Regions from separate parts of the Luteibacter yeojuensis genome, predicted to be linked through region 2. Evidence: predicted binding sites of a transcription regulator. Region 2 holds the regulator's gene; the other holds the start of a gene.
The links. Region 2 encodes FliA, which starts transcription of late flagellar genes. Its sites were predicted from a motif close to TAAAGTTTNNCNNNCNNNGGCCGATAA; they were not measured.

Region 1: the regulator FliA is predicted to act here: its motif matches at 1,827-1,853, upstream of HBF32_RS00440 (STAS domain-containing protein).

Annotation. Positions count from the first base shown of each region.
Region 1 covers NZ_JAAQTL010000001.1:98,196-103,543, reverse strand. Annotated here, with positions in the region: gene HBF32_RS00450 (chemotaxis protein CheA) at 1-1,042, opposite strand, end outside; gene HBF32_RS00445 (response regulator) at 1,081-1,443, opposite strand; gene HBF32_RS00440 (STAS domain-containing protein) at 1,454-1,771, opposite strand; partial or broken gene HBF32_RS00435 (transposase) at 1,938-2,108, shown strand; partial or broken gene HBF32_RS00425 (transposase) at 2,084-3,187, shown strand; gene HBF32_RS00420 (beta-N-acetylhexosaminidase) at 4,030-5,348, shown strand, end outside.
Region 2 covers NZ_JAAQTL010000002.1:102,752-108,099, forward strand. Annotated here, with positions in the region: gene HBF32_RS15340 (flagellar motor protein) at 1-117, opposite strand, end outside; gene HBF32_RS15345 (chemotaxis protein CheA) at 119-2,149, opposite strand; gene HBF32_RS15350 (protein phosphatase CheZ) at 2,157-2,798, opposite strand; gene cheY (chemotaxis response regulator CheY) at 2,809-3,210, opposite strand; gene HBF32_RS15360 (RNA polymerase sigma factor FliA) at 3,242-3,973, opposite strand; gene HBF32_RS15365 (P-loop NTPase) at 3,970-4,845, opposite strand; gene flhF (flagellar biosynthesis GTPase FlhF) at 4,894-5,348, opposite strand, start outside.

The sequences.
Region 1 (5,348 bases), on a different contig from region 2:
CCAGGTCGCGGACCAGGCGCGGAAAACGGTTGAACACCGTGCTGATGGGCAGCATGCGGATGCTCATGACGCTTTCCTGCAGCTCGCGCGTATGGCGGCTCAGTTGGGCGAGCCCGTGGCGCAGCATTTCCAACTGCGACGCATCCACGCCGTCGTGGAACTGGCTGAGCATCGATTGGGTGATGACCAGTTCGCCCACGAGGTTGATCAAGGTATCGATCTTCTCGATGCCGACGCGGACGGAACTGGATTCGCTGTTCGCGGTCACGTCGCGCACGGCACGCGGCGCGGACGGGGCCGTCGGAGCGGCGGCGACCGGTACCGGCGCGGCGACACGCGGCGTCAGGCTGAGGTCGCAATCGCCGTCCACCCAGTCGAACACACCTTCGACGGCAGCGCGCTTGGCGCCGGCGTCGAGGTGGAGCGTCCAGCCGAGATAGGACGAGGAGGCGTCCATGTCGGCCAGCGCGGGAAGCTTGCCGGCGTCGCATTCGACGCGCAGCGGACCCAGGGCGCCGAGTTCGCGGAACATGCGCGCCGGATCGTTGCCGGTCTTCAGCAGGTAATCGAACGGGCGGAACGCGATGTCCCAGCCCTCGATGGCCTCGGCCGGCGCGGCGACCTTCGCCGCCGCCGGGGCAGCGGCCGTGCCGCCGGACACCATCGCCGACAGCTCGGCCAGCAGGACCTGGCTGTCGGCCGTCGCCGCCGACTTGCCGGCCATCGACAGGGCCAGCATGTCGCGCACGGTGTCGCCCGAGCGGAGCAGCAGCTCCACCACGGCCTTCTCCATCGGACGGCGGCCGCTGCGGACCTCCTCCATCAGGTTCTCGGCCACGTGGGTGAAGGCCGCCACGTCGGTGAAACCGAACGTGGCCGCGCCGCCCTTGATCGAGTGGGCGGCACGGAACACGACGTTGATCAGTTCCGGGTCGTCGGCACCCTCGTCCAGGGCGAGGAGCGCCTGCTCCATGGCGTCGAGGCCATCGAGGCTTTCCTCGTGGAACGCCTTGTGGAATTGCGCCAGATCGACTTTGGACATGGGGTGGATCCTGGATTGCCGGAACGTCTTGGAACGGATTAACCGAGCACGCGGGCCACAGTGGCCAGCAGCTGGTCGGGGTCGAACGGCTTCACCAGCCAGCCGGTGGCGCCGGCGGCCTTGCCTTCCATCTTCTTTTCCGGGTTCGACTCGGTGGTGAGCATGAGGATGGGCACGCCGCTGTAGCCGGCCATCGTGCGCATCTCGCGGACCATGGAAATACCGTCCATCACCGGCATGTTCACGTCGGCCAGGACCAGGTCGAACTTCGTGCCGCGCGCCGTATCCAGCGCGGCCTGGCCGTTGTCGGCCTCGTCCACGTCATGGCCCGCGCCACGCAGGGTGAAGGCCACCATGCTGCGCATGGAGGCCGAGTCGTCTACCGCAAGAATCTTCGCCATCGGAGCACCTTCAGTTCACGCCGGCGTCGGCCGGCAGTTCGATCAAAGCATGGAGGCCCAGCACGGACACGCCGCGTCGGAGAGGGTCGCTGACACCGGACCAGGCGACCGGAAGGCCCGCCGCGCGGGCATCGCGGGAAAACGCCGCGAGGACCTGCAGGGCCGCCGTATCGACCTGGGCCACGACCGCGCCATCGAGTTCGATGGGCTCGCCGGCCGCCAGGACACCCAGCAGCCTATCGCGAAGCGCGGGCGCCGCGCCGATGCGCAGGTCGGCATCCAGCGCCAGCGGGGCGCGGGGGGCGTCTTTGGGAGATTTCTTCGCCATCGTCCGTACCGTTGGGACCCTTGGCGCACATCGCCCGGGGGGTCGTTCGATGGGCTTATCGGCTTGGTGGGGGAAAGCTTTAGGGGTGTGGGTTAGCCTTCCCCGATCGACGGCTGTCGTGAGCGTGTAGCGGATCGACGATGCATTTTACAGTAGCAGTTTGGCTGGCTTCAGCCCCGCGAGCTTCTACGCCTGGCGAGCCAAGTACGGCGGCATGGAGGCTGAGGACGCCAAGCGACTGAAGGAGTTGGAGTCCGAGAACGGTCGGCTTAAGCGTCTGCTCGCAGAGGCCCATCTGGACATCGAGGCTCTGAAGTGTACGAGCCTGGGAAGACGGTATCGCTGGTGGCCCGCCAGCACGGAGTGAACGCCAACCAGCTGTTCCGGTGGCGCAAGCTGTATCAGGATGGCAGCCTGACAGCGGTTCAGGCGGACGAGGATGTGGTGCCGGCGTCGCAGTTCGCCGCGGCGCTGAAGGAGATTCAGGCCCTGCAACGCCTGCTGGGCAAGAAGACCATGGAGAACGAGATTCTCCGCGAAGCGGTGGAGTACGGCCGGTCAAAAAAATGGATTGCGCACGCACCCTTGCTGCCAGAGGACGGCCCATGAAGCGGGTTTGTGACGTCCGCGGTGTGTCGCGCACGGCGGCAGTGAAGGCACCGGTCGGTGTCCGCTCCCCCAGGCGATCCTGACCTGGTTCAGGAGATTCGTCAGGCCGTTGCCCATTTGCCCAGTTACGGTTATCGGCGGGCGTGGGCGCTGCTACGCCGCGACCGCGAGGCACGTGATGCCTTGCCGGTGAATCGTAAGCGCGTGTATCGCATCATGCGCACACACGGGCTGATGCTGGTTCGTTCCTCTGCCTGGCCTCGGCGGTCGCGTCGCCACGAAGGGCGAGTCGCCGTCGATACCAGCAATCAGCGATGGTGCTCGAACGGCTTCGAGTTTCGCTGCGATAAGGGCGAATCGGTACGCGGCACCTTTGCCCTGGATTGCTGCGACCGGGAGGCCTTGAGCTGGGCGGCGACGACGGGCGGTCAAACGGGCGACATCATGCGCGATGTCATGCTGGCGGCGGTGGAGAAGCGCTTCGGGGCAACGCTGCCCGATCGCCCCATCGAGCGGCTGACCGACAATGGCTCGCTCTACATCGCTCACCAGACACGGGCGTTTGCACGCCAGATCGAACTCGATCCGTTGACCACGCCGGTATGCTCTCCGCAGAGCAACGGCATGGCCGGGTCGTTCGTCAGAACGCTAAAGCGCGATTACATCGCACACATGCCCAAGCCCGATGCCCCGACTGCCATGCGGCATCTGGAAGAAGTCTTCGAGCACTACAACGAGCACCATCCTCACAGCGCCCTGAACTATCGTTCGCCTCGGGAGTTCAGGCGTCGTGTGGGTTCATCACCTTAAGCGTGTCGCGGTGTCCTCGATATCAGGGGGCCATTCCAGATCATGCCAAGACCCGACGCGGGCCTGACCGCTTAAAGGCGAAGATCTGCCGCTAATGTTATGCCCTTCACGGGGTAGATCTCGTATGAAACACCGTGGTCCGAAAATATTGACTGGAGCGCACGACCCAAAGCCTCATTCGGAGCGCCCTTGCTTTCCATAACGCCATATTTACTCATTAGGTCTGTAGAGAGTTTCGTCGCTAGTACGTCCAGGCCCAACCATGCATCCGCTAAGTCCCCGGGAGGGAATGGGTCAACCTTGGAAAGCTCATCAATGTATGCAACCAGCCCTTCTCCTTCGCCCTGACAATCTGGGAGCGAAGGAGACCAGATGAGCCCACAAACAGCCAATCGATACAAAGTATCGACCGCCGCCTGCCATCTGACGGAAGTGTCGGCTCCGGGCACAAGCCCGCTCGTAAATGTCTCCGCCGAGTAGTCGTCAAAGCAGAGTACATATAAGCGATCTTGTATTGCCTGCAGGGTAGGTCTATTCATCGCTAGCTCAATGATTCAAAAGGGGGAGCTTCAATTTCAATGCGCTTCCATCTCGAGTGCCGCGGCCCGACTCTTCAGGCACGTCATCGGCAGGAAGTTGCGCAACCTTAGAGCGACATCCAGATGACGAAATCAGGCGGAATCAACTATGATCTTTACTCAATTTCACCAGTAAACGTCGTATTCATATTGACACACTGTCATACGTGGGAAAGACTCGACCCGCTTTAGCGCTCGATGAGACGCGTTCGTCCCCGCGCGATGCGATCCGCGGTACACGTTCCAGTGATGGGAGTTTCGATGAAGCGTAGCCTGCTCGTGGGCCTGTGCCTGCAAGGTATCTCGTTCCTCGCGGGCACGGTGGCCGTGCATGCCGAAAGCGCGGTGCCATTGATACCTCTACCCGCGGAAGTGAGGCCGATGTCGGGTTCGCTGGCGATCGATGCGCACACGGCGATCGCATATCCGCCCGGCGACAAGGGCGCGAAGGCCGCGGCGGACTATCTGGCGTCGGAACTCCGTCGCAGCCGTGGCCTGAGCCTCGCCGTGATGCCGTCGACCAAGGTGGCCGGCCACGCGATCGTTTTCCGCACCGACACCGGCGCGGCGGTCGACAAGGCCGAGGGCTACACGCTGGATGTCGACGACAAGGGCGTGCAGGTATCGTCACGCGACGACGCCGGCCTGTTCTACGGCGCGGTCACGCTATGGCAGCTGGCGACCGCGGACGGAAAACGGGGTGCCACCCGCATCCACGACGTCGCCATCCGCGACTGGCCGCGCTTCGCATGGCGAGGTCTGATGCTCGACGTGGCGCGACACTTCCGCGACGTGGCGACGGTGAAGCACGTACTCGACACGATGGCCGAGCACAAGCTCAACGTCTTCCATTGGCACCTCACCGACGACCAGGGTTGGCGCATCGAGATCAAGCGCTATCCCAAGCTCACCGGCGTGGGCGGCTGGCGGACCCCTCCCGGCGCGGACACGCACGGCGAGCCGCAGCGCTACGGCGGCTTCTATACGCAGGCGCAGATCCGCGAGGTCGTGGCCTATGCCGCCATGCGGCACATCACGGTGGTGCCCGAACTCGACATGCCGGGCCACGCCCAGGCCGCGGTGGCCGCCTATCCCGAGATCGTCGGCGTGACGGGCGACCGCCCGAAGGTCTCGGTGGACTGGGGCGTCAATCCCTACCTCTACAACGTGGACGACAAGAGCTTCGCCTTCATCGAGAACGTGCTCGACGAGGTGATGGCCCTGTTCCCGTCCACATACATCCACCTCGGCGGCGACGAGGCGGTGAAGGACCAGTGGAAGAACTCGCCGGCAGTGCAGGCGAAGATGAAATCGCTGGGCATCGCCGACGAGAACGCGTTGCAGAGTTGGTTCACCGACCGCCTCGGCGATTACCTCGGCAAGCATGGCCGGCGCCTCATCGGCTGGGATGAGATCCTCGAGGGCGGTCTCCCCCGCACGGCATCCGTGATGTCCTGGCGCGGCGTCCAGGGCGCCATCGACGCCGCGAAGAAGGATCACGACGTCGTGCTCGCCCCGGCCGGCTGGATGTACTTCGACAACCTGCAAAGCGATCGCGCGGACGAGCCCAATGGGCGGCT
Region 2 (5,348 bases):
GACGATGATGAACGCGGCCGGATTCCACAGGGCGTCGAGGCTCGAGCCCTTCAGGATGGTGCCCAGGATGATGACCACGAAGGCCAGGATCGTTCCGACGACGCTCACGATATCCATATCAGACGGCCATCCTCAACGTGGGCAGGACCTGGCCGCCATCGTCGGCAAGACCGGAGAGATCGAGCACGAGCGAGATCCGGCCGTCGCCGGTGATCGTGGCCCCGGCCACGCCGGGCACGTCCTTGAGGAAAGGGCCGAGCGGCTTGGCCATGACGTCCTCGCGACCGAGCACTTCGTCGACGAGGCAGCCGAGCGTCTGGTGGCCGATCTGCACCACGACGACGTGACCGCCCTTCCCCGCCGCGCCGGCCCAGCGGCCGAGGTCCGCGAGGGGCAGCGCACGTTGGCGATGCGACGCGACGATGCGACCGTCGAGTTCCTGGATCTGTCCCGGCACGAGTTCGAACACTTCGGCCACGTTGGACAGTGGCAGCGAAAGCAGGCGGTTGCCCACGCGCACCATGAGCACGCGCAGGATGGCCAGGGTGAGCGGCACCGAAAGGCGCACGGTGCTGCCGTGGCCCACCCGCGAGTCGATGGACAACGTGCCGCCGAGTTCGACGATCTTCGTCTTGACCACGTCCATGCCGACACCGCGCCCGGAGATGTCGGACACCTGGCTGGCGGTGGAGAAGCCCGGACGGAAGACGATCTCGTAGCACTCGCGCTCGTCGAGGCGCGCCGCCTGCTCCTCGTCCATCAGGCCCTTTTCGACGGCCTTGCGGCGCAGGACCTCGGGGTCCATGCCCTTGCCGTCGTCGGTGACGGTGATGACGATGCGGTCGCCGAACTGGCCGGCGGCGAGACGGACCGTGCCGGAGCGCGGCTTCCCCTCGCGCTCGCGCACGTCGGGCATCTCGATGCCGTGATCCACCGAGTTGCGCAGCAGGTGCACCAGCGGATCGGCCAGTGCTTCCACCACGGTGCGGTCGATATCGGTTTCTTCGCCTTCCGTGACCAGCTCGATCTCCTTGCCGAGCTGGCGGGCAAGATCGCGGACGATGCGCGGGAAACGCGAGAACAGCTTGCCCACCGGCTGCATGCGCATGCGCAGCACGGCGTTCTGCAGGTCCTCGGCCACGCGCTCGAGTTCGCCGATGGCGCGTTCCATCGGATCGTTCGTGCCGCGCGGGGCGAGGTTGGTGAGGCGGTTGCGGACCAGCACGAGTTCGCCGGCTGCGTCGACGAGGCCGTCGAGACGGTGCGTGTCGACGCGGACGGTAGTTTCGGCAGCGGAAGCGGCGCGCTTTTCGGGCTGAGGCTTCGGCGCCGGTTTTGCAGGCTCCGGCGCGGATACCGGGAGCGAAGGCGCCGCGGACGGGTCCGTTCCCGCGGGCGCGACGGCAACCGCGACACCGGGGGCGGCGGCACCGTGAAGGCTGTCGAGCAACGCCTCGAATTCGTCGTCGCTGATGGTGTTGCCGGCCGCCGCCGCGGGTGCCGGTGCGGGCACCGGCGCCGGCTCGGGGGCGGCGGCATCCGGCTCGGCGCCAGGCGCGCCGGTGCCGTAGAGCGAATCCAGCAGCGCCTCGAACTCGTCGTCGGAGATCGTGCCCGAGGAGGTGGGTGCCGGGTCGCGCTCGTTGCGCGCGGCGTCGAGCATCGCCTCGAATTCGTCCTCGATGGGATCGTACGGACGCGAGGGCACCGCCGCCGCGGGAGCGGCGATCGGCGCGGCCAGCGCCACGGGCGGCGCCGAGGCGGCACGGCCCGGGATCAGCAGGCGGTCGAGCAGCGAACGCGGCGCGGCGTCGATCGGCACGCCACCGTCGGCGGCGCGCATCATGTCGTTGAGGAGATCGAGCGACTCCAGCAGCGCGTCCATGAAGCCGGCGTTGAGCACGACGGCCCCGTTGCGCGCTTCGTTGAGCAGATCCTCGGCGCGATGGCACAGCTCCACCATCGGGTTCAGGCCGAGGAAGCCCGCGCCGCCCTTCACGGTGTGGAAGGCGCGGAACACCGCGTTCAGCAGGTCGACGTCGCCCGGCGACGACTCGAGGTCCACGAGCTGTTCGCCCAGGCTCTCGAGCAGTTCGCGTGCCTCGATCAGGAAGACGTTGAGCAGCTCGTTGTCCAGCTCCACGCTCATAGGGCGCTCAGAAGCCGAATTCGCTGAGGAGGCGATCCACTTCGTCCTGGCTTACCTTGTCGGCGGCTGGCGCCGCCCCGCCCGCGAGGGAGCCGGTCAGGCGTACCAGTTCCACCAGCGAGGATTCGACCTTGGCCATGAACGCCTCGACCTGCGCGACGCGCTGGCCGGAGAGGTCCTGCCACGACTGGGCCTCCACCATTTCGCCGAAGCCGATGTCGCAGCTCTGCGCGAAGTCGCCCACGCGCACGGCCAGCGCCGTGGCGTTGCCGGCGAAGGCCGGGTCGGCCTGGTCGAGCACCAGCACCTCGTCGGCCTGGCGGGCGAGCGCCTGGGCCTGGGGGCGCAGCTTCTCGCTGAAGTCGAGCGTGCGATGCGCGGCCTGCGAACTCATCTCGAGTACGTCGCGCAGGTGCTTGCGCGCGTCGCTCATGTTGCCCGGCACACCGTCGTGCGAGATGTCGGCGGCGAGGCGGCGTGCGGATTCGTGCAGGTCGCGGGCGAGATGACCCAGGGCCAGGAACAGGTGCTGCTCGCGGGTGCGGAGGAGGTTGTCGAGCGCCTGCTCGAAGGCGGCCGGGTCATCTGCGTCGAGCAGCTCGCGCAGTTCGGGAGCCACGTCGTGGCCGGTGGAAAGCATCGTGTTCATGGGTCGTTCCTTAGCCCGCGGCCGCAGCGAGACGTTCGAAGATCTTGTCGAGTTTTTCCTTCAGCGTGACCGCGGTGAACGGCTTGACGACATAGCCGTTCACGCCGCTCTGCGCGGCGGCGATGATCTGGTCGCGGTTGTTCTCCGCCGTGACCATCAGCACCGGCAGGGCCTTGAGCGCGGCGTCGGCGCGAATCGCGCGGAGCAGGTCGATGCCGGTCATGTTCGGCATGTTCCAGTCGGTGACCACCAGGTCGAACGGCTGCGCGCGCAACACCGCCAGGGCGGCATTGCCGTCCTCGGCCTCCTGGATCAGGGTGTTGGTGAACCCCAGCTCCACCAGGAGGTTCCTGACGATGCGTCGCATGGTGGAGAAATCGTCCACCACGAGGATCTTCATGTTCTTGTCCAAAACTTCTCTCCGCCTTGCTGCTGCGCGTTCGTCAATGCTTTTCTTTCCAACCCGACATGCGTGCGCGGAGGCGGATGAGGGCCTGGCCGTGGATCTGGCACACCCGCGATTCGCTCACACCCAGCACCGCGCCGATTTCCTTCAGGTTGAGTTCTTCATCGTAGTACAGCGACATGACCAGCTTTTCGCGCTCGGGCAGCCCGTCGATGGACTGCGCCAGCGCGTCGCGCAGGCCTTCCTGTTCAAACAATCCGTCCGGACCCGCGGCATCCGGGTCGGCCACGTCGATCGCGGCGCCTTCGTCGCCTTCGGGCGCCGTCAGGCTCAGCAACCGCGCGCTCGCCGCGTCGGCCAGGATCTGGTTGTATTCCATGGCGTCGATGCCCAGCCGCTTCATCACTTCCGCGTCGTCGGCGTCGCCACCCGTCTCGTTTTCGATCTGCCTCGTCACCTCCGCGACCTCGCGCAACTTCCGATGGACGGAACGCGGGGTCCAGTCCGTCTTGCGCAGTTCGTCCAGCATGGCGCCACGTATGCGGATACCCGCATAGGTTTCGAAGCTGGCCGCGCGAGTCGGCGAGTAATTTCTTGCGGCCTCGAGCAGTCCGATCATCCCGGCCTGCATGAGGTCGTTTGCGTCCACGCTCGGCGGCAGCCTGCCCATCAGGTGATAGGCGATACGGCGCACCAGCGGCGCGTGGGTCTTTACCAGTTGATCCGCCGGGATACGCGTGATCTCGAGATATTCGGTCGCGACGCTCACAGTGGCAGCCCTCCTCCCAAGTGGGACCGCTCGGCGAAAAAGCCGATGCGGCCCTGTGCCCGGGGCTCGGGTTCACCCCATGTATCGACCGACCTGGCCAGATTCTTGAATCCGACCGCGGACCGGCTGCTCGGCCAGGCGTCGACCACCGCCGACTGGCGGCGGATGGCCTGGCGCAGGTATTCGTCGTGCGGGACCATGCCCATGAAATCCAGGGACACGTCGAGGAAGCGGTTGGTCACCCGCGCCAGCTTCTCGAACAGCTGGCGGCCCTCCTGGGCGTGGCGGACCATGTTGGCCACGATGCGGAAGCGGTTCACGTCGAATTCCCGGCTCATGACCTTGATCAGGGCGTAAGCGTCGGTGAGCGAGGCCGGCTCGTCGCAGACCACCACCACCACCTCGTCGGAAGCCGCCGCGAACATGGACACACTGTCGGAAATGCCGGCCGCGGTGTCCACGATCAGGTACTCCGGCGCCAGCGGGTATTCGTCGAAGGCCCGGATGACCGCCGCGTGCTCGATGTTCGGCAGCTGCGCCATGCGCCGCGCGCCGGAGGTGGCCGGAATCACCTTCAGGCCGTGGGCGGCCTCGAGGATGAGGTCCTCGATCCGGCACTCCCCTTCCAGCATGTGGCCCAGGTGGCGGGTGGGCTGCAGGCCGAGCAGGACGTCGATGTTCGCCATGGCGAGGTCGGCGTCGAGCAGGAGGACATCACGGCCGCCCATCGCGAGCGCCATGCCGAGGTTGACCGCCACCGTGGTCTTGCCCACGCCACCCTTTCCACCGGCGATCGCGATGCTGCGGGTGGGGCGACGGTCGGCGAGCCAGTTGAGTCCGGCGGCCTGGGTGGAATCGACGTGTGTGCTCATGAAGGAAGTCACTGCCCGTGTGTTTCTGTCTATGGTCCGTTAGGCCGCTTAAGCCAGGGCCGGCGCAGCCGTGCCGAAACGTTCGGCAAGCAAGGCGTCGTCGGGTTCTTCGTTGCGCTGCTTCAACAGCTGTGCCGCGAGGCAGACGAGCTTGCGCGCATCGGCCGAGGCGATGTCCTCGGGTACGCGCTGACCGTCCGTCGTGTAGTCCAGCGGCATGTTGTGGCGGATGAGGGCCGAGAGCGCGCCGCCGATGAGCGGCGCCTCGTCGAGCTTGGTGAGGATGGCGGTCTGCGGCGCCAGCGGCGCGTAGGCCCGGATGGCGCCGTCGATGGCCTGGGCCTGCGCGTTGGCCGCGAGCACCAGGCAGACGCGCACGTCGGAGGTGGCGCGCAGCGTCTCGAACTGCTGCTGCAGCTTGGGGTCGTTGCCGGCCAGGCCGGCCGTGTCCACCAGCACGGTGTGCTTGCCGCGCAGCTGGAGGAGCACATTGCGCAAGCTGG